Regions from separate parts of the Paenibacillus sp. SSG-1 genome, predicted to be linked through region 2. Evidence: predicted binding sites of a transcription regulator. Region 2 holds the regulator's gene; each other region holds the start of a gene.
What was found. Region 2 encodes LexA, which represses DNA repair genes until DNA is damaged. Its sites were predicted from a motif close to CGAACATATGTTCG; they were not measured.
Positions count from the first base shown of each region.

Region 1: the regulator LexA is predicted to act here: its motif matches at 5,718-5,731, upstream of BCV73_RS09050 (YhjD family protein).
Region 3: the regulator LexA is predicted to act here: its motif matches at 3,560-3,573, upstream of BCV73_RS03825 (YhjD family protein).

Region 1 is NZ_MBRK01000001.1:1,911,987-1,919,318, reverse strand. Features, by position in the region: gene BCV73_RS09080 (Ig-like domain-containing protein) at 1-1,645, opposite strand, end outside; gene BCV73_RS09075 (SurA N-terminal domain-containing protein) at 1,731-2,480, opposite strand; gene BCV73_RS09070 (glycoside hydrolase family 35 protein) at 2,765-4,513, opposite strand; gene BCV73_RS09065 (hypothetical protein) at 4,549-4,737, opposite strand; gene BCV73_RS09060 (helix-turn-helix domain-containing protein) at 4,931-5,176, opposite strand; gene BCV73_RS09050 (YhjD family protein) at 5,793-6,233, shown strand; gene BCV73_RS09045 (Ltp family lipoprotein) at 6,540-7,037, shown strand; gene BCV73_RS09040 (hypothetical protein) at 7,099-7,302, shown strand.
Region 2 is NZ_MBRK01000001.1:3,523,786-3,531,117, forward strand. Features, by position in the region: gene metH (methionine synthase) at 1-16, opposite strand, end outside; gene BCV73_RS16215 (1,2-dihydroxy-3-keto-5-methylthiopentene dioxygenase) at 222-761, shown strand; gene BCV73_RS16220 (FixH family protein) at 852-1,265, opposite strand; gene BCV73_RS16225 (HAD family hydrolase) at 1,495-2,289, opposite strand; gene BCV73_RS16230 (hypothetical protein) at 2,329-2,844, opposite strand; gene BCV73_RS16235 (DUF896 domain-containing protein) at 3,082-3,264, opposite strand; gene BCV73_RS16240 (LysM peptidoglycan-binding domain-containing protein) at 3,366-3,662, opposite strand; gene lexA (transcriptional repressor LexA) at 3,986-4,612, shown strand; gene BCV73_RS16250 (response regulator transcription factor) at 4,708-5,898, opposite strand; gene BCV73_RS16255 (sensor histidine kinase) at 5,873-7,332, opposite strand, start outside.
Region 3 is NZ_MBRK01000001.1:777,967-785,298, reverse strand. Features, by position in the region: gene BCV73_RS03850 (hypothetical protein) at 55-1,041, shown strand; gene BCV73_RS03845 (YqzE family protein) at 1,139-1,357, opposite strand; gene BCV73_RS03840 (N-acetylmuramoyl-L-alanine amidase) at 1,534-2,244, shown strand; gene BCV73_RS03835 (divergent polysaccharide deacetylase family protein) at 2,219-3,127, opposite strand; tRNA gene BCV73_RS03830 (tRNA-Leu) at 3,303-3,387, opposite strand; gene BCV73_RS03825 (YhjD family protein) at 3,591-4,052, shown strand; gene BCV73_RS03820 (hypothetical protein) at 4,111-4,326, opposite strand; gene BCV73_RS03815 (hypothetical protein) at 4,700-5,029, opposite strand; gene BCV73_RS03810 (xanthine phosphoribosyltransferase) at 5,148-5,720, opposite strand; gene BCV73_RS03805 (DedA family protein) at 5,812-6,402, opposite strand; gene BCV73_RS03800 (YkvI family membrane protein) at 6,586-7,332, shown strand, end outside.

The DNA of each region.
Region 1 (7,332 bases), 1.6 Mb from region 2:
GAAATGTCGTGCTTGCGGCAGCCTGCGGTGCCAAGTCATCAACAGGTGTGCTGACCGGCCGGATCTGAACGACATCGATTGGGTCAGGCATAGAACCGGCTGGAGGCACGCTGCCTTCGTATTCGTGTGCGCCGATATCCGGAGCCTCATTGTATAACGGATTGCCGAAGTAGTCCCTGCCTCCGTTTTCATTGATGCGAATGCCTGCACCGATCAAAGGAGAATCGGCCAGCAGCTTATAACCGTCGACGGTATTCATCCCATCCGCTCCGCTGCCGGGATTCGCAAATTTCGGATCGCCGGTTACCCCATGGGCATCGGCCTGAACCAGCGTGTTCCCCCCGTAATAAGCGTTGTAGTCGAACGTTTGCCCTCTCAAATCCCAGCCTTTATCCCCGAGACTGTAATAGACATTGTTGTAATTTTTAATGTTGCGCGGAGCGCCGGAAGCCTTGGTGAAATAATCGCTCATAACCGGGTTCCCGGATGATTTGCCGACATACACCGTATTATTGTAGTTATACACGTTGTCGATCGATCCGCTGTACCGGAAAATGCTTTTCCGGTCATTCTGGCTGATGTTATACCTTACGACCGTATTGATCGTGTCATACGTATCGTTTACAAACAGCATAAATCCGCCTGCGTTATCATGGCTGTAGTTGTACTGGACGAGCGAACCGATGTTTCCTGCGTCCACGTCAAAGCCGTGACCGTCTTCAGCGCCGTTGACGCTGGCAAAAGATTCGTTGAATTGGACAAGATTGTTGTCCGAATACGCCCACCAAATGGAAGCATTCGTTGCCAGATATGTAGCCTGCCCCACCGTATTGCGCTCGACAACCGCTCCATCGGTTACGTTCCAGGCAATTCCTCCCGTTGCAGCTCTGAGGACGGTGTTGTTGGATATTTTCACACGAGTCGAAGGCGTCCAAGGCCCGTAAGGCTTCGGCACCCATGGCCATAAATCGCCCATTCCGTTACGCAGGATGCAGTTGGAACCGATGTAAATGCCATACGCATCCACGTCCGTCAGCATATTACCGTCAATCAGGACGTCGTCAAAAGCGCTGGGCGTCGTTGACCCGACCGAGTCGACAATAATTCCGCCGGATCGAGTCGTATAAGAACCGTCTACATCATGAATGTTTAAATTTTTGATATGAATATGGTGCAGCAGTCCCGCTTCTTCGTTTAAGATGTAGACGCCCCGCCGTTGTCCGCGCGGGTTTTCCCAGTCTCTGTCAAATGGCAGTGGGGAGCTGTTCGTCACTTCCAGGTTGCTGATCTCCCAATACTGCTGATTTTTCAAAAAAACAGCTTCCAGTTCTGACGTCACGCCGGCGATTAACGGCTTGCTGCCTTCCCCATACTTATCAATGATGATGGGATTTCCCTGTTCGCCTGAGCCTTTGGGCCACAGCCTGCCATTCCAGCTTTCCCCGGCTTTAAACAAAATTTTGTCACCCGGGGAAAAGGTAGTTGCATTGACTTTGTCCAATGTCTTCCAGGCAGAACCTTCGCTTGTTCCGTTATTCCCGTCGTCCCCTCCTGTACTGTCTACGTAATAAGTCGTTCCGGATGCCATCGCGGCCTGCGGCAAAGCGGTGAAGAAAGAACAAACCATGGAGACAATCAAAGTCATGCAGAACACTTTACCTCCCCATTTCCTCAAAAAGCATCATCCTTTCGTTTTATCATGTATGTAAAGCCCATTAGGCGTTACATCGTTACATTTGAAACGAATCGTATGGTCCCTGGTTCACGACGACCTTTGCTTCGGAGATGCGTTCGCGGACATAGCCCGCGTATTTATAGTCGATGTAGTCTTTGACTACTTGGTCTTTGACAGCGTCAAATGACTGATCCTTCGTTTCCGCGCTTTTTCGAGACTCGTAAAACAGTTTCAGCTGCTGTTCATCGGGCTTCCAATCGTGTTCCATCAGATGGTTTTTGACGGATACGATTGCGTTTGTCATGACGTATTCAAAATAAGCATCCTCACTGTAGGAGACGGGTCCGAAAACAACCTGATGATCGCGGATCGCTTTTTGCCTTCTCTTGTTTTCACGCTGGAGGGATTGCACAAAACTGTCCTCATCGATATCGCGCAGCACTCCCTGCTCCTGCGCAATGATTTGCTGAATTTTGATGTTCACACTTGTTTCCAGCGCTCTTTTTTTGATCATCTCTACCGGAAATTCTCCTCCGTAAGCCGTGGTCCAAAACGCAGGCGACGGCTCTGCGCCATATTTCTCATAAAAATAGCTGATGACTCCAGCTTTATTTGCAGTGATGGCTCTGCGGAATTCGTTGATGTGAACGGGTACACCGTTAACCGTCGCGATCACCTCAGCGTGATGCTTCGTCTTTGAAAACCCGGACCCTGCAGTGAATATAACGATCACAGAACCTAAGACCAACAATCCGGCAATCACCAGCCATTTAGGACTGCCAAAATGATGAATGATTTTAACCATATGCATCCCTCGCCAGCCTATTTTTTGATCATGCTGTAATCAATATCGCCTTTAATCTTTGACGTGTTATATCATTATAAAGCCCGAAAGAAAGCGCATCCATTTCTCGATCTTTACAAACCTTTCACTTTCTTTACCTCATGAATCCGGTAGTGGATACATCATCAGGGGATCTCTTAAACTTTGGATTCAACACTAAGGCCGGCTCAACGCAAAAAAACTCTAAGCCTGATCAATGATCAAGCTTAGAGTTACAAGGAGCTGGTTCCAGATCCACAAAGCGGCTATCCTAAATCCGGCTGCTCACCAAATTCAATTTCCGTCAGCTCCGTACCGTACAATTCGAAAACGACGATCTCGTTGGCCCCCTCGCGCAAAAGCGGGCCCGGCACATACAGCGTTTTTTGCGGCCCGATGTTCCAATACCGGCCCAGGTTGAAGCCGTTGATAAATACGACGCCTTTGGTCCAGCCGTTCAAGCTCAGAAAGGTGTCTGCCCGTTCGTGAACCTGCAGCTCCCCACGGTAAAAGGCAGGGCCTTGCTTCGGCTGCAGCGCGTGAAAATCGAGACCGGACAAGTCGGTTAACGGCAGCGGGTATGTCGTCCAGTCCGATAAAAACTGCCTTCCGTGCCGCACGCCCTCGGTGATCCCCTTCCTGTCTTTCATGTACGGGCCATAATTGATCCGGCCCATATTCTCCACGAGCAGCGTAAGCTGGACGCCCCCCGGCGGAACCGCGAACTCGATTTTCGTATCGGGCTCGCTGCGGTCCAATGTCCCGGCAAGTTCCCCGTTCAGATAGACCAAAGCGCGGTCGCGCAGGTCCTGAACGAACAGCTCCTCCTTAGGCCTCGGGCCGGGGATCAACGTGCTGTACTGAATAAAACCGTAATTCTGGCCGAGCTTCTCCATCGGTTCGGGATAGGGAGAGCGCACCGCCGCCGAAATCCGGTCCAGATTGCCGGCCAAGGGAGCAAGCTCCGTCATTGCCACTTTACCGTATGCTTTCTTGGCGATGGGGTCCGGCAGCCCGTCCGCTGCAAGCGGCTTATACTTTGCGATGATGTCACGAACGGCAAAATATTTGTCCGTCGGCTCACCGTTTTCGTTTAACAGCGCATCATAATCGTAGCTGGTGACCGTTGGCTCATAGCTGTCTTCCGTATGGCCGTTGGCTCCGCTCCAGAAGCCGAAGTTTGTTCCCCCATGGAACATATAAAAGTTAACAGAGGCTCCCAGGCTCAGCATTTCATCCAGAACAAAAGCGGCGTCTTCCGCGGGACGGGTATGATGCTCCTCACGCCAGTGGTCAAACCAGCCGTCCCAGAATTCCATGCACATGACCGGCGCATCCGGCTGATACTCCCGCAGCTTCTCGAAGGATTCCCGGGCACGGGAGCCGAAATTGACCGTTGCCAGGACGTCTTCCACCATCCCGCCCTGGAGCATGGCGTCTTCCGGACCATCCGAAGTAAACAGAAGCACGTCCATCCCCCGGCTGATCATCGCATTTTTCAAATAGTTCAGGTACGGCTTGTCGTTGCCGTAGCTCCCGTATTCGTTTTCGATTTGCAGCGCGATCACCGGGCCTCCCTGGGTACAGAGCAGAGGCTTCAGCTTAGGAAGGAGCACATCATAATAATCATCGACATGGTCGAGGAACGGCTGATGGTAACAGCGCAGGCGCATATCCGAATCCGCCAGCAGCCAGGAAGGCAGCCCCCCGAATTCCCATTCCGCGCAGATATACGGTGATGGCCGAACGATAACATAAAGTCCGAGGCTGCCAGCCAGTTCGATAAACTTTACCAAATCAGCGATGCCCTCAAACTGGAATTCCCCTTTCTGCGGTTCATGCAAATTCCACGGCACATACGTTTCCACGGTGTTCAAACCGCAGGCTTTCAGTTTGATGAGCCGGTCCTCCCAATACTCCGGTACGACACGGAAGTAGTGAATCGCTCCCGACAAAATTTGAACCGGCTCATCATTCATATAAAAAGCAGATCCCGAATATCGAAACGTAGACATAAGTTCCTCCTGTGGATTAGGTTGAAGGTATCGTATTAAACTGATGGCTCGCGGACGGCGTAACGCTGTTCGAACTCCTTCAAACGGATGATCTCGCCCGCAATTCTGGACTCTTCAGCGGCGAACGCCATCAGATGGCTCTGGACGGAATGGTCTGCAGATGTAAGGCCTTGAGCCTTGGTGTCCGCCCGTACCAGCTTGAGGAAATCGCTCATCAGCTTCATATCACCGCCGCCATGGCCCACATGGGGGTTAGTGTGGGAAAGTGAGGGAATAAAAAGTAACGCAGTGAACCGAAAACCGCGTCAGATCAACATTTTTGTGCGCTTAAGTGGGAATAAGAGGGAATGTTAAATAACGCAGGGGAACATGCTTTTTGTGGGTGTTTTGTGGGAAGAAAAAATAAAACCCTATCCGTTAAACACGGGTAGGGTTGTTTTCATTTGAAAATGAAATCGAATCGTAATCGCATTTATAGGCACATGCCATCTTTATGGCAACCAGCACCGGTATTTCCTCGGGATTGTCTTCATACATGATTAGTTCATCTTCATCTAGCCCAATAAGTCTCGCGGCTATGGTCGCACTTAATCCTCTGACTTTCCGGAGTTCTTTTAAACCGATTAGTGAATTATAAACCTTACATTCACACCCATTGCCCATACGATCCTAGCCCCCTATAATCTAGTTGTGTTTACTTGGATAAAACTCGGTGGTACAATTTACCTTTAAATGGTTAAAACATTGAAAGGAGTATATCTGGTTTGGAACAAATCTCCCGAGGGAGATGCTTGCTTCCTGACCTAATATCTGCACGTGGCTGGACTCAGGCGCAGTATGCAGATAAATGTGGTCGTTCACCACGTATGGTCTCTCATTTCTGTTTAAATGAAAGGGTAATGCTTCCTGAGGATATGTACATAGCTGCCAAAATCTTTAAATGCAGAATGGAAGACCTATACGAGTGGATCATTGAGCAAGATGCGGATTAGAATTCCGCACTCCCTCCGGGTGTTAAGAACAATTTGTTCCGAGTTTAGTATTATTCCAATCTGATGACCACCTCCACACAATCATTGTCGAATTGTGTCATTTCCTGTTGGGAATATATTACACCCCCGTGTAACCTTTTTAACCCCTTGTCCCATAAGTGAATCGCTATAGTTCATGCAATTTTCACAAATGTGTATTCCTCATTATAAAACAAACATACGTTCGTGTGTAGTCTTGAATTTTTTAGGTAATCGGGCGTATCATAGAAACATATGTTTGTTTAGAGGTGATAAATGTGAACCGGGGACCAATAGCAGAGACTGACAGAATACTTGTGAAGAGATATTTGGTTACTCAAATGGTTCTGACTGCCTTTGATCGGGATAAAGGGAACATCCAGAACTCTGGTTTTTTTAAAACCCCTAGCTTATATACAGACCTGATCGACAAGGCGATAGATGAAGCGATAAAGGAAATAACAAGCGTTCGCAAGGCTTTTAAAAATCGGGGAATCAAAGTATATGAGGAGCGCAAGACAAAATTAGGGGTTTCTGCTAAATTCCTCTGCCGTGGCTACCACGAACCAATGGAAATGCGCTGGGCGTTTATTACGGCGGAGGCAACGGTTTTAATGAGGCTGTTCCTGGGCCTTGACGTTGGACATTATATTAATCCATCAATCCCAGGAGATAAGGAACCAAAGTTGTTTAGCCGCGTAGATACATAAAACAGATGAATTTTATGGATATATTTACCTGGTTCTGTTAGACTATAATTGATTTTTTTATTAATCTTAGGGGGAAAAACGAAAATGTGGGCTGCTATTGGTTTAATTAGTACATTGGCTTGGATTGTATTACTTGTATTAGGGATTATTGCTTTGGTCAAGAAAAACGGTAAGGCGAAAAAATGGCTGTTTCCAGCTCTGGCGTGCTTCGTTATAATGATCATTGCTGTTATTGCGGATCCGAAACCTCAAACAGATACGGCCAGCAATAAAAATGAATCTGGTACAAAAGTAGAAACAGCGGCAGTGAAAACAGAGACACCAGAATCCAATAAGGTTGACGATAAAGAAAAGGCAGAGCAAGAAGCGAAGGAAGCGGCAGAAAAGAAAGCACAGGAAGAACAGAAGGCTAAAGAAGAGGCTGAAGCGAAAGCCAAAGCTGATGCAGAGGCAAAAGCAAAGGCCGAAGCTGAAGCGAAAAAGGCAAAAGAGGATGCTGTACCAAGGGAATATAAGTCTGCATTGAAAAAAGCAGAACAATATGCGGAAACTATGAGTATGTCAAAGGCAGGCATTTACGATCAATTGACTTCTGCATATGGAGAGAATTTCCCTAAGGAAGCTGCTAAATATGCTATCGATCATATTCAATTCGATTGGAAAGAAAATGCATTAAAGAAAGCGAAATCGTACGCAGAACAAATGAATATGTCAGATTCGGCTATTTACGAACAGTTGATTTCGGAGTACGGAGAAAAATTTACTAAAGAAGAAGCAAAATACGCTATAGATAATTTAAAATAAGATAAAAACACCCCTGCTGCTGTGTGCTGGCAGGGGCGTTTTATTGAGAGGATGTTACGCTATGAAATTTGGATTGCGTAAACCAAGCATCAAAAAACGTATCTCTGCCCGTACCAGCATCAAGAGGCAAATTGTCCACCGTGCCGGTCTCAAAATGCCCCGGGGATACGGATGGTTACGGGATCCCAAAAAGGCCGCATACAACAAGGTATACAACAAAACAACGTTTGATATATTCAAGATCATTAAAAAACTGATGAAATAAAAACAGACCCTGCCAGCGCTTATGCCAGCA
Region 2 (7,332 bases):
ATATTCGTTCTTTCATTAATTCCTTCAAGTCAGGTCTGTTCACTGTATGTCCCCCCTGCCAAACGTTAAATCTTAGTTTATCAGAATAGCCCTTATTAGAAAAGTGCAAGAAATGCCTTAAGGCAGGGTTTTGCTCCTGATTTTCGTGTAATATATAATCGACAACAAAAGTATCGTTCGTTATAATATGAATTAATCCAAGTGGAAAAGAGGGTTTAGAGATGGCTGAAATCGTGATTCGCAATACGAACGAACGGATTACCGGCGACGATAATGTTCGTGAGTTCCTCAACAATCAAAACGTTCTTTATGAAAAATGGGATGCTTCCAAGCTGCCTCTGGAGCTTCAAACCAATTTTCAACTGAACGACGAGCAGAAAAAGCAAATCCTGGATACCTACGATGAGGAGATCCGTGATCTGGCGGCCCGCCGCGGCTACAAGATCTGGGACGTCATCACGCTGTCCGACGCTACGCCGAACCTGGAAGACCTGCTGAATAAGTTCGAAGAGGTTCATACCCACACGGAAGACGAAATCCGGGCAATCGTCGGCGGCAAAGGAATATTCGTAATCAAGGGCGCAGGCGACATCGGCTACTTCAATGTCGAGCTCGAAGCCGGTGATGTCATCTCCGTTCCGGAAAATACAAACCACTTCTTTACGCTGATGGACAACCGTAAAATTATCGCCGTCCGCCTCTTTATCGAGGAAAACGGCTGGGTCGCCCATCCGGTTCAGGACCCAAGCTTTCAGTCCTAATCCATAAATATAGCGATATATGCAGCAACCCCCGCCTTCGCCAGGAAGAACGGGGGTTGCTTGTCGTTATCAAACGAATCATGATGCTGATTATTCCGCCACGGTCAGCTTTTTCGTCGGCATCGTATGCTGTGGTCCCACCGTAACATGTGACGTGATGCTGTAGGTGCCCGCCTGATCGAAGGTTTTATCGAGTGTATACTTCCCTCCGCCGGCATTCTGGGCGGCCACCTTTTCATGGTTGCTGGTGTCGCCTTCCTTCGAGATTTCAATCATAACCTCATCGGCCTTATCGACTGGTTTATCCTTTTGCGTTACGTTCACCTCGATGGTAACTTGGTTACCTACCTTGGCCTGCTCCGGCGTCCAGCTAAGGTCCACCTGCACCGGATCCATCATGCTCTCGCTCATGTCCATGCCCGCATGACCACCGCCGCCGCTGCCGCAGCCTGCTATGCTCCATACCGCCAGCAGCAGCAGAGCAACAAAACCGTACTTTCTCAAGCGAAGTCACTCCCTATACGTCTATCTATGTAAGCTGTTTGTCCATATTCTTCATCATTATACATAATTATCGCCTCACCCAAACCATCCATCTGTTAACAAAATGGAACAAATTGACCGGAAAGGGTCAAGCTTGCTCAGCAAGCGGGGCATTCATATACACAAGGTATAATAAAAGCCTGCCGGACGAAGGGATTCCCCTCTTGGCAGGCTAGCATATAAGACCGACTCAAGAACGTTCGGCGATGATGCGGTGCAGTTCAGACAGATGCTTGATTTCGTAATCAGGCTCAATGGACGGATCTTTTACTTTACCGGTGCGGTTGATCCATACCGTGGTCAGTCCGGCGCTGTTTCCGCCTTTGATGTCGGTTGTCTGCTTGTCGCCGACCATGAGCGTCTGTTCCGGTGTTAATCCAAGTAATGAAAGCGCATGTTCGAAGATGGTCGGATCCGGTTTGCCTTTGCCGTATGTACCGGAAATGACGATCTCGTCAAAATATGGGGCAAGCTCAGGAACGCCGGCGATCTTCTCCTGCTGGAGCGCAGGACAGCCGTTCGTCAGAAGAAGCAGCTTCTTGTTTCCTTTCAATTCGTCCAGCACTTGGAAGGTCTCTTCATATACATGGGGGCGGGAGCGACGCTCGGCGGCAAATTGCTCGGCCAATTCTCCGGCCAGCTGTTCATCGTCAACCCCAAGCTTCAGCAGACCGCGCCGCCATGATTCCTTGCGATAGCCTGGAGCGAGCTCCTCAAGTCTGCGAAATTCAGGTTGTTCGCCTGCGCTGAAGTTGGCCCACAGTCCTTCAAACGGGTTAATTCCAATCATTTGGGTAAAGGCAAACGTGTCATAGGATTGATATAACGCCCTTGCCTCATTGCGGACCGCTTCCTCCAGCTCCTTGGCGTCAATGCCCTTCGCCATGGCGGCCGTCTCGCATACCGCTTCAAAGGATTCCTTCACGCTGCGCTCATCCCACAACAGCGTATCGTCCAAATCGAAAAAAACAGCTTGTACCGGCATCCTCTTCCATCCTCTCCATCTGCTATCTCTTATATTTGTTTATTTTTCCAAAGGGATATTATGGGTCTGCGCAAAACGCTCCAGACGTTCCCCTATGGCATCGGTATCGTAGCGGTTGATCAGGCGCGTGAACACCCAATTGCCGCCTTTGCCCTTCGGCTCAATCACGACAGAACCTTTGGCCAGTTTGATCTTGGCGATATTGTCTGCGGTCAGTCGCCGATCCCGGTTGAACTTGATCGTCGATACGGCGTTTTTCTCCACACGCAGGAAAGGCCTGCGCAAAAAGATCATCAAGCCCAGGAACACGTACATGGCCATAATGATCCAGGTCATGCCGCTGTTTCCCGCCGTACCCTCCTGTCCGAGCATTCCGAGCAGGAAGTAAACCGCGGCCAGAGCGACCATCGTAATCGGAAGTACATAGTTTCTTCCTTTATAAATGTCAGCCGATGGACCTCCCGTGCTATAGATGGATGGCTTTCCCTCTTTCTTTCTCTGCTTGTTCAGCTGCGCTGAATTTTTTCTTACCTGTCTTTCCCATGAACGGGCCATTCACGAACCTCCTCAAAATGCTTTCGGCTATATCGTTATTTACTTCCTCATATATAACGGCCCAATACTGCTTACAGCAATTATTCCTGTAGTTTCACATTCTATATAATAGAAAGCAAATGAAGGAAAACTTGGTGCGCTTACATAGAAGCATTCTGTTCTCGGTAGTGAGCCATACAAAACCTTGAGTCAGTCTATACCATAATCGAATGTATGAGTCTAATCCAGCAGCGGGTGTTATTTCTTCTCTTCATCCACCCATTCAATCGAGTCCAGCTGCTGTCTGAAATTTCTGCGGACATTCTGAAGGTATCTCTCACGAAGCTTGGCCCGTTCTTCGATTTCCTCTTCGGTTAAACCGGATTCCTTTTGCTTGCGCGCAAGCTCATTAATTCTCTCTACAACGCTGTCGATATCCATACAATTACTCCTCCAATATTCAAGTCATACCTAACTTTGCCATGATAAAAAGAGCTTGTCAAGGTTCACACCTTTCCAAGCTCTTGATCATTTATCTTCTATTAATATTGGGGGAGTGCCAATACTTCTCCGGCTTGAATTTCGCTGCTGGTTAAATCGTTATACTTCTTCACCGCCATAATGTATGCGCGGATATCCATGTCTTCCGGCTTATGGGCAGAAGCGATTCCCCACAGCGTATCGCCTTGCTGAACGATGACATTTTTCTCTAACCGAACATCATCCGAGGTTCCCGCGAATACGCGAACGACACCTGTGCATCCCACCAAAATAATCAGGGCCGCCAGGATCAGTTTGATCAAGGCAGGGCCTGGCACGATGGACTGGACTTTCTTCAACCAAGGAGATGCTATAGCTTCATTGATGGATGGGTTAACGGATGGGTTATTATAAATACTTTGGTATGTAGTGTGTTTCAGCATAAATATTACGCCTCCAAACGTTTGTTCTTGTTTTATGAGAACAATATAACACGAACATTTGTTTTGTTCAATACTTTTTTCGAACAATTGTTCCTATGTTTTTAGAGGCGGGCTTCCTTCATTCAGAAGCCGCGAAAATCCCGCTCTATCAAAGCAAAATCATTTAGAACTTATGTTTGTACGAACGGCAGTTCTATGTTATAATTTTACCAAACGTTACTAAATGGGGTTGATGGGGAATGTCAAAGATATCTAGCCGGCAGCAAGCGATATTGGAATTTATCAGAAATGAAGTCCGCGCCAAGGGTTATCCTCCGTCCGTCCGAGAGATCGGTGAGGCGGTAGGGTTGGCTTCCAGCTCGACCGTACACGGCCATTTGGACCGACTGGAGAAGAAAGGCTTGATCCGCAGAGACCCTACGAAGCCTCGTGCCATCGAACTGTTGGGACAAGAAGAATCCGAGAGCAGCAATCTGTTCACGCATACGATCGCCAGAGTTCCCGTAGTAGGCAAGGTCACAGCTGGGGTGCCGATCACGGCAACGGAGAACATTGAAGATTACTTCCCTCTGCCGCAGCACTATGTTGGAGATGAGAAAGTATTTATGCTTTCCGTCGTTGGGGACAGTATGATCGAGGCGGGCATTCATAACGGTGACTACGTCATCGTGAGACAGCAGCAGACAGCCGATAACGGGGACATCGTCGTTGCCATGACGGATGAGGATGAAGCAACCGTGAAGACGTTTTACAAGGAGAAGGACCATATCCGGCTTCAACCGGAGAACCCGGCTTACGAACCTTTGCGTCTGAACCATGTCACCATTCTGGGCAAAGTCGTCGGGCTGTTCCGCGATATTCACTAGCAGATGATGCTGGACAAGCAGCAATAGAGCCCTTGCTCTTCCTTACTCAGGAAGGTCAAGGGCTCTTTTCGGCGTTGGGATCAAGGCAGGATGATTCAGGTGGGACACACCTCACGGGAATCCGCCGTTTGCTCCAGACGGTACTCCGTCGGGGTTTTTCCCGTTTTTTTGCGAAATACCTGGGTAAAATGCTTGACGTCCACATATCCGACTTTGTCCGAAATGTCGGCCAGCTTCAAATGCGTTTGCAGCAGCAGCTTGGAGGCTTGTTCGATCCGCAGATTGGTGATGTATTCCTTGAAGCCGCTTCCCGTCTTCTGCTTAAACAGCTGGCTGAAATAGACCGGATTCAGGAACACGACCGAAGCTACCTTTTCCAGGGACAGATCCGTATGATAGTGCGCTTTGATGTACTGCACCGCAACCTCGATCGCTCGGTTACCGCCCGGGTTGTTGTATTCGTACTCCAGCGATGCCGATTCCTGGCGCATCCGCCGCACTTCCTCCGGCACCCGGTGAATGTCTGTGATAAGTCCCGTCGACTGAATCTGGAAAGGCACCTTGACGCATCGTTTCAAGTTAGCGCGCAGCTCATCCGTCAGACGTTTCATGCCTCCCTCTTCCCCCAGCGAGACGAGGCCGATCAGGCTCGTTTCGTCCATGCTTGTCACAAATCCGCAGCCGTGCGCTTCAATCAGCTCACCAAGCACATTTTCAATAATAAAATGCTCCAGATGCACCGGCGCGTCGCTCTCCATCTTAACCATTACCAGTTGGAATGCGGGGTAGCTCTCAATTATAGACGCGACGTCAAGGCGCCCGGTATCGAGTCCGCTCGCCCAGCGCTGAAACACAGCCTCACGCAAATACTTCAGGTTAGACTTCAGCAGCTCCGCCTCGCGCACGATTTCATTCTCCCGGTCCATCTCCTGAGCAAGTCCGGAAATCATGGAGAGCAGCAGCTCTTTCCCGATCGGCTTGAGCATATAGTCCTTAGCCCCAAGCTTGACGGCTTCCTGGGCGTAGGAAAACTCGGAATAAGCCGAAATGATGACCCATTTGATATGCGGATAACTGCCTTGGCACAGCTGCATCAATTCAAGACCCGTCATTCCCGGCATGAGGATATCGGTCAGCACCAGGTCAATCCGGTGTCTGCGCAGCTGCTGAACCGCTTCCTCCGGGTTTGCCGCCAGGTGAACATAATGCTGCGGATAGGCCCGGTGGATGGTGCGCTTAATTCCGTCACGGATCACATGCTCATCGTCCACGACTAAAATGTTCATCTTCCATTCCTCCTTGGTGCCGGATTGGTAAACGGATGGTTACCGTCGTTCCTTCCCCTTCTTGACTGTCCAAGTATAAACCGTACGGACTGCCGAACATCATTCGGATCCGCTCATGCACATTGCTCAAACCGATGCCACGGCGAAGCACGGGGCCGTCTCTGTCCTCCGCTTTGGGCAACGTGCGGTTGCCGCCCTCCAGCAAGCTTCTGACCCGCATCAGCGTGTCTTCGTTCATTCCCTTCCCGTTATCCCGAACGACGACATGGAGATCGTCCATGACCTGCTCCGCCGTAACGAGCAGCATGCCCTGCCGATCCAGCGGCTCCAGTCCATATTTTACAGCGTTTTCAATAATCGGCTGAATCGTCATTTTCGGCAGCGTGACGTCCATCCACTGTGGATCCACATCGATCTTCGGTACAAGCCTATCCTCCAGCCGGTTCTCGATAATCGTCAAATAATGCCGGATCTGTTCCAATTCCTGACGCAGCGTCGTCCGGGAAGCCTCTTCCCAGTTGCTGCTGTAACGAAACATTTGCGACAGTGACAGAATGACCCTGCTAAGGCGTTCATTCCCTTTTTCATCCAGCATCCAGTAAATCATGTCCAGCGTGTTGTACAAAAAATGCGGATTCACCTGGGACTGCAGCGCCTGCAGCTGAGCGTTTTTCTCGCTGACGGTCGTGACCTTGATCGTCTCAATCAGCTCATCCATCCGGTGCACCATCCGGTTGAAGGAAGACACCAGGCTGTTGATTTCGTCAAACGAGTCGACATTAACCGAACCGCTGAAATTGCCCATCTCCACCTTTTTCATTTCCCGGATCAGCAGCTTCAGCGGGGAAGCAATGTTGCGCGATACCAGCGTGGCCAGAACCGTGGAGACGATAATCAGCACGATCAGAACGATAACGAGGTATTGGGTCGTCTGGTTCACTTCCGCCTGAATGTCGTGCTTCGGGGTAAAACCGTAGATCGTCCAGCCCGCCATGGGCGTATTGGCAGCGACCACCAGCTGGCTTGAGCTGTCATCCACCAGAATACCGTCCTCGGCACCTGGCTTCGGAATGCTGGCAAAGTCCAGCGCCTCCGTCCCTTTTTTACCGGTCGAAGCGATGATGTTGTTGTTCTGATCGATCAGGTACACGCGGCTGCCCGGGCTGATCGTCACATTGGACATCGCCTCCATGATGGACGAAGGATTCGCTTCGATGACCATGATGCCAAGCTGCTTGTGCGTGTTCAGATCGTACAGCTTCCGGCCGAACACAAAGACGTTCTCTTTCTGCTGCAGCGTGTTGATCGGCGATCCCGGCATCATCCCGAGCCAGACCATATTGCCCGACGAGGCGTTCAACTCGTTGTACCAGGACGTCTGGGCGTAATTGTTGTCGATGACCCCGGCGAACTGGCGCTCATAGCTGTACACTT
Region 3 (7,332 bases), 2.7 Mb from region 2:
CTTGTCCGATACAATGATGTCAATAAAGCTCTGAAATCGAGGAGGGTGAATGTGGTGAGGATGGTATCTCTCGCTTTAAAAGTGACGGCGTTGACCTGTGCCGTCAGCTGCGCCTGGCCGGCCTGGAGTCCTGCGGTCCCGCAATCGGCCGCAGCGGTCGGCATCGCTGCCGCCAAGGCGGCAAGCCCCGCGCGGGCTGCCTTGCTTCGGATCGCAGCGGGATCGGACATGCAGGCGGTGCCCGCGCCGCTGGAGAGCTTTGCCGGCTCCGTCGTCCGCGAGCTGTCCGCGCAGTCCGAGTTTCAGCAGTGGGACGGCGCCGCCATCGACTATTACCCGCTAGGGCCCGGCACCCACAGCTGGCTTGCGGTCGTTTCAAAGGATAGCAAGCAGCTGGGATATTTAATATTCACCGCCAGGGAGGAAGGCGGATATATGCTCAGCGAGTACGGCAGCGGTCCAGCCATCCCTTACAGCAGCGATGCGCTTCATGACCGGCTGGCTGAGGATGGCCTTATTCCCGATCACCCCGGCCTCCCCGCAAACGTTCAAATCCAAGCTCAATATTCGGCAATGCTGCCGGTTTGGAAAGTGACCCTGCCCGGCAAGCCGGCCATGTACATCAATGCGCTGACCTTGGAGCTTCTGCCGGCAAATGCCGTTTCCGCCAGCACCGCCTCCGTTTCTAAGACGGCGGTCGTTACCAATCAGAACGGTCTCCGGCTCGAGGCATCGTCACCTGCTGCTAAGATGGATGGCAACGATCCTTATGACGACCTGCTCTGGATGACCTCCCCCCGGCTGAACATCCGCCGCGGAGACGATCTGCTGAAAGCAGTCGCATCCGGCGGCAGCCTGATCTTCACCGCTCCCGGCCGTAACGCGTCCTATGGGGCGCCGTTTGCGGTAAGCGGGATTCAGACATGGTCCCCGGCCGCAAGCGCTCCTGCGGTCAACTACGCGGCCACAGGACGTGCCGGAACCCGGTACCTCCCTGTCTCCATGCTGATGGCTGCCGGAGAATTTCATGCCCGCCCCTAGATCTCCTGCATGATTATCTGTTCCTGCCCTTATCACGTTTCATTCCCAAAAAGAAGCGGACCTCGTATCCCACGAGGTCCGCTTCTTTCATTTTCGTTCAGTCATGAAGATTCCGCATCTTGATTTTTCGCCGCTTCGGATGGCGTTTGTCAGCCGTCCGGCCTCCCCATTGGGACAATCCGAACGGGATCATGCCGAACCATTTGACCGTCCACGGCTCTTTATATTTTTGCTTCCTTCGTTCTTCCTTGGGTGTTTCCATGTAGCTGACGACGCGCTCTGTAATGTATTTTACAAGTTCATCTCCACTGGCCATTTCCATCCCCCCCACAATGCCAAATTACAGCTCTGCTATGCTCTTAGTTTGCACAGAGATACGGTAATCTAAACGGAGGAATGCGGACGGTGCATTATTTACCGTTTATTGCACATTCTAACTTCGACATCAATTTTTCGCTCCAATCCCGCTTAACGAAAGGAGGGCCATCCTATATGCCTATCAAAAGCTTGATCGCCGCCATCCTCCTGATCCCGGCAATGTTGTGCGCAGGCAGCTCGTCCGCTTGGGCCGTTGGCCCCGGTGACCAAAGTACGACCGCCTATCCGGAGCATCCGGCTTTTCCGCATGAAGTGATTATCGTGGATGCAGGACATGGCGGTGTTGACGGAGGGACTTCATTTCAGAACATTCTGGAAAAGGACATTAACCTCGCCATCGCCCAGAAGCTGTTTATGCTGCTGCGCAGCCAGGGGTACGACGCGGTCTTGAACCGGACGGCTGACTACGCCCTCAGCGACGACAATCACTGGCTCCGCAGCTCTTCCCGCCATAAACGCGATCTCGCGCAGCGGAAGGAGTTAAGCCATCAGCTGCCGACCCTGATCGTCGTGAGTCTTCACGTCAATTGGGGCCGCAATCCTTCAAAGAACGGGGCGCTTGTGCTTCACCAGAACGAAGGGCGCAGCGTCCTGCTTGCGGACAGCATTCAGCAGCAGCTTAACCCGCTGTACCAGACGAAGGGAAGCATCCGGCTGGGAAGCCCGTTTTACCTGCTGAACCAGGTCAAAGATCCTGCGGTTATCGTAGAGACCGGATTTCTCAGCAATGCCGCAGACCGGGCGATGCTGTGCAATCGGCGCGGGCAGCTCAAGATCGCGCAGGCCATCGCAAACGGAATCAATTATTATTTGACGGCAATATAGGCGCCGGCTTCCAATCCCAGATATCCCGGACGAGATCGCTGATTCCTACAAAAGATACGGAATTCTGCATACCGGTGATGCTTTGGCGAATGGCCTCCGCAGTCTTTTTCCCCTGCACGCCGACATGCCCGATCGTTACACAGTTCTGATGTTCGCTCGCCCAGGTTTCAACGGCTTTCATTTGTTTGCTGACATGGCTGACGGTGTGCCGGTCGTCCAGAAATATGTTATTGGCCACCGGAGGCATTCCCATCTGAACGGCCAGCTTGCCGACAACGGAATGGTAGTTGGTCTTGCTGTCCACGAAGAACAACCCGCGTTCGCGGCAGACCTCCAGCACGATGGACATGATCCGTTCGTCTCCGGTAATCTTCGATCCCATATGATTGTTCATGCCGACCGCATACGGCACGTTGTCGATGGCCTCCTCCACCCGTTTGCGAATCTCCTCATTGCTCATATTGGAGGTAATGGCGCCTGGACCTAGCCACTTGGGATTGCCCTGCTTGGGCTCCATCGGCATATGGACAATGACATCATGCCCCTGTTTATGGGCCAGCTCCGCGTCGGTTTTACTGGTAGGAAGAAAAGGCATGATGGCCACGGTCAGCTTAATCGGCAGGGACAGCATTTCTTCGGTTCCCCCTTGCCCGTTCCCGAAGTCGTCGATGATGATCGCAACCTTTTTATCCGGCTTCATGTCACTTTGTGGCTGGTCTGCCCCGGGCTGCTCCGCTTGCTCGTTGAAGACCCGCTCCGCCGCCAGTGATCGTTCCCCATCCGCGAAGGCGGTTTGACCAGAAAGCGCAACCGTAAGCGCCAGTCCCGCTGCCGCAATATTCCGCCAGCCGCGATGCAGCTTATTGAAAGATGATGTACTCAAGCAACTTCCTCCTTTACTCGGTATCTCCACGATGTGGTTTCATTGTTTGAGGAAGTTGGAGGAATTATGTATAGCAAAAATCCCCGCTGCTCCCCTCTCAGGAAAGTTACGGGAAATAACAAATAACACAAAAAGGCGTCCCCGTTGTTCAAAACGGGAACGCCTTATGTATGTATGCGGTCGAGAGGACTCGAACCTCCACGGGGGGTTAGCCCACACGGACCTGAACCGTGCGCGTCTGCCAATTCCGCCACGACCGCAAATCGGTCGGTCACTCTTTGAAAGATTCAATCTTTCGCGGCGACAAGATAGATCATACCATGCTGGACAGGTATAGTCAACACTTTTTCAAAAAAAGTTTAATTTCCTCTTCATTCTGAACAATTTCCAGCTCCTATCTATTGAATAATCCAAGCATTTGCGGGTAAAATAAGAACATAAGTTCGTACAGGTGGTGATATGTATGGCAGCACCCGGCATGACGTCGGAAGAGACATCGCTGATTAAGAGTTATCTGCTCCTGATTTTTATTCATAAAGTTTTCGAACGGGACATTCGGATTATGGAGGAGAGCGGCGTATTCAAGACCCCCCAGTTGTATTCGGAACTGATTGTGAACGGCGACCGGCAGGCCGGCACGCTGCTCGCTGAAGTCAAGCGGGAAATGAGAAGACGCAAGATCCGGATCCTTCGTATCTTACAAGATGATACCGGGGTCAGGGCGGAATATTCCTGCAGAGGCTATACCGACGAAATGAATATCCTATGGCCGGCTTTTCGTAACGAGATGCTCGTTCGGATGAGAGTGTATCTCGGGCTGGATCCTTTCTCTCCCGAAGACCGTTCTCTCCTTCCCGTCTCTTCTTTTACTCACCATATGGACCATCCCGCTGCTCCCTATTTTCAGGAGGGCTCCAAACCATAAGAGCCGCCTGGAGTCCCCCCATATGAACCAAGGGGAACCGAACCAGACGGCTCTGCTATTATTCCAGAGGGCTTTGACGCGGAGCGCTCGCAGGCTGGAACAAGTAGTTCCGGTCCAGCTTGACCACTTTGCGGTTGCGGCGGCGGATCAGCACCTGGCTGCCGTCCCAAGCCACAACAATCCCTGTCACATCATTGCTTTCGATGCCGTCGCGAACCACCCGGACCTGCTCTCCGGATTGGCGGTACGCATCCAATTCCTCATCGCTGATCATCTCCAATCCTCCTTTGGTTTTGAAGCAATCTCTTCATGTAGTGAACATGGATAAGTATATGCTTTTCCCGCATATCTTACAATGGAATCGGTGTGTACCGACCTTTATTAGACACAAGACTGAGCGGGTTCAATGGCATTTTTCGTTAAAGTCATCCGGCATGATTAAGAAAAACGTCTATCGACGTACCTTCAAAGAAGACAGACCGCGTTTAAAGGTAATTTTTCTTGCAATATCAGGAAGCAATGCTCTGGCGTTTATACTTTTCTGATATTATAAGAAAGGACCAGCAGCCAATCGGCCGCTGATCCTGAATGTGTTGGTATAAAGGTGTGTATATTAATCAACTGAACCTCTCGGTGACGCTCAGCAATTAACGTTGTGCGTGTTCTTTACTGTCGTTCTTCTCGTACCAATAATCGAGCACCGTCGACGACATCACTCGTTTTTCCAGATATTCAACTTGATGAGGGGTAAACAATTCCTTCCAGGAGAAGTCTAGCTCATCACACATGCCCACGATGGTCAGCAGTTCTGACCAGGCCACGTAACGTTTATACCAAAAAAACTGAGGATGCTCTATAATATAGGGATAGAGGTCATCGAATTCGGTATGCTTGCAATCAAGCGCTCTTTCAAAGTGATCCTTTGCTTTGGCCAATTTATCAATGAAATACTGTTCGGTTACCGGTTCTTTCCCCATTGTGCTGCCTCCCCTCATGATCATCTAATACATATTATAAGCCAAAAGACGGCCGGTTGAAAGAAATTGTTTCGATTTATCCGCGGAAAATGCGGCGAAACGGGCTTTCATCCCGGGCTTAATCGGCAAAAGTGATGACGCCGCCTTCAAGCGACTGGATACGGACGAGCGGTTCAATACTTATGCCCTGCTCCCGGATGGTCCGGGCCCCTGCCTGAAAGCACTTCTCTATGACGACACCAAGGCCGACCAATTCCGCGCCGGAGCGTTCGATAATTTTGATAAGCCCCCGCGCAGCATCTCCGTTTGCAATGATGTCATCGATAAAGAGCACTTTATCCTGTTCGCTGATATAATGACGCGACAGCATAATATCCGTCACGATCCCTTTGGTAAACGAAGGAACCCGTTCGCAAAGAGCGTCCGGATCGGCCAGCAGCGTCTTCTTGCGGCGGGCGAACACCAGCGGCACGCCAAGCTCGTAAGCCGTCGCAAAGGCCACCGCAATCCCGGACGATTCCACGGTAACGACCCGGGTCACACCGGCTTCGGCAAACCGGGATGCAAACTCTTTTCCCATCTCCATTGTCAACTGCGGATCCACCTGGTGATTAAGCAGACCGTCCAAGTTCAGCACCTGATCCGAAACGATGACGCCTTCTTGTAAAATTCGTTCTTTTAACTTATCCATTTCAATAGCCCCCCACGCCGTTCCTTTGACGTAAAAGTAACATATCTTGGGCTCCCACTTCAAGGGGAAACTCCATACATAACTTCAAATGTCAGCGTTTCTTCCACAGAAGCAAACCAATGGCCGCTCCGAGTGCAAGAAGAGCCGCAAGCAGCGCGATCCGGATCGTGGTGTGCGTCATCCTCCCGGCAATTTCGTTCCAATGATATCCAACGGCATGTCCGATCAGCATAAAGATGGTGCACCACAAGGCGGCACCTGCTCCCGCATACACCACATAAGCCCTGACAGGAAGTTTCGTCGTCCCCGCGATATACGAAGATAAATGCCGAAGTCCAGGCACGAAGTAGCCGACGATAATGCTTAGTGATCCATAACGCCTGAACCACTTCTCCGCCCCAGCCAGCCGCTCCGGAGTCATTCTTACCCATTTTCCATACCGGTGAAGCAGGGGTTCCCCGACCAGACGTCCAAGAGAATAGCTGATCATCATCCCGGTCATGCTTCCCAGAAAAGTGACGGCCAGCGCGCCGGCAAAGTTGAACTCCCCCCTCGCGGCCATCCCCCCGAAAGCAACAATCAGCGTTTCGTCAGGCACCGGAATACCCAGAATGCCCAGGGCCAGCAAAAAGTACATGGCGGCATACCCGTAATGGGCAATGTAAAAGGTAATCCCTGCCATACCAAAGCCTCTCTTTCCTATCGGTGTCTATTCGTCCATTCGAACGCAGCCGCTCACGGGAACCGCCTGATGGACTGCCTTCATGAGACATGGACAGGTTCCAGTCATGTCCTACCTCTAATCATCATAACCTGTAGTACAGGCAGGACACAAACCGGACTGCCTGCAGCAGGGAGGAGAACGATGAAGAACGCGATCAGGGTGCTTCAAATTGCTTTTACATATATCGGAACCATTGTGGGTGCAGGCTTTGCGACCGGACAGGAGATCCTGCAGTTTTTTACCCAATACGGCAAATGGGCGACGCTGACGATTCTGCTGTCTACCGCCCTGTTTATTTGGCTTGGGACCAAGATTATGATCATTTCACGGCGGATATCGGCCAGATCCTATGAGGATTTCAACAAGCATTTGTTCGGGGACCGGGCCGGGGGAGTGATCAGCATCGTGATGATGTTCGTGCTCATCTGCGTAAACAGCGTCATGTTGGCGGGAGCCGGCTCCGTTTTCGTCGAGCATTTACACCTTCATTATCAGACAGGCCTGATCATCACTCTGGTCGGATCCTATGTCTTGCTCACCCGGGGAATGAACGCCATCGTGCAGATGAACAGCATTGTTGTCCCCTTGATGCTGACTTTGTCTTTGGCCATTATTTTCAATACGATCCGCATGCCGGGGGCAGACAGCTTCCTGCGGATTACGACCGACCATCATTTTACGGCGGTATGGACCTCTCCGCTCCTGTATACAGCCTTCAATCTCGTTATGGCGCAAGCGGTGCTGGTCCCCCTTGGAAGCAAGACGGACAGCCATACGGTGGTTAAATGGGGAGGCATTCTGGGGGGCGTCGGCGTCGGGTTCATGCTGCTGGCCGCGCATGTTGCCATGTCTGCCCACATGCCGGGCATCCGGCAGTACGAAATCCCG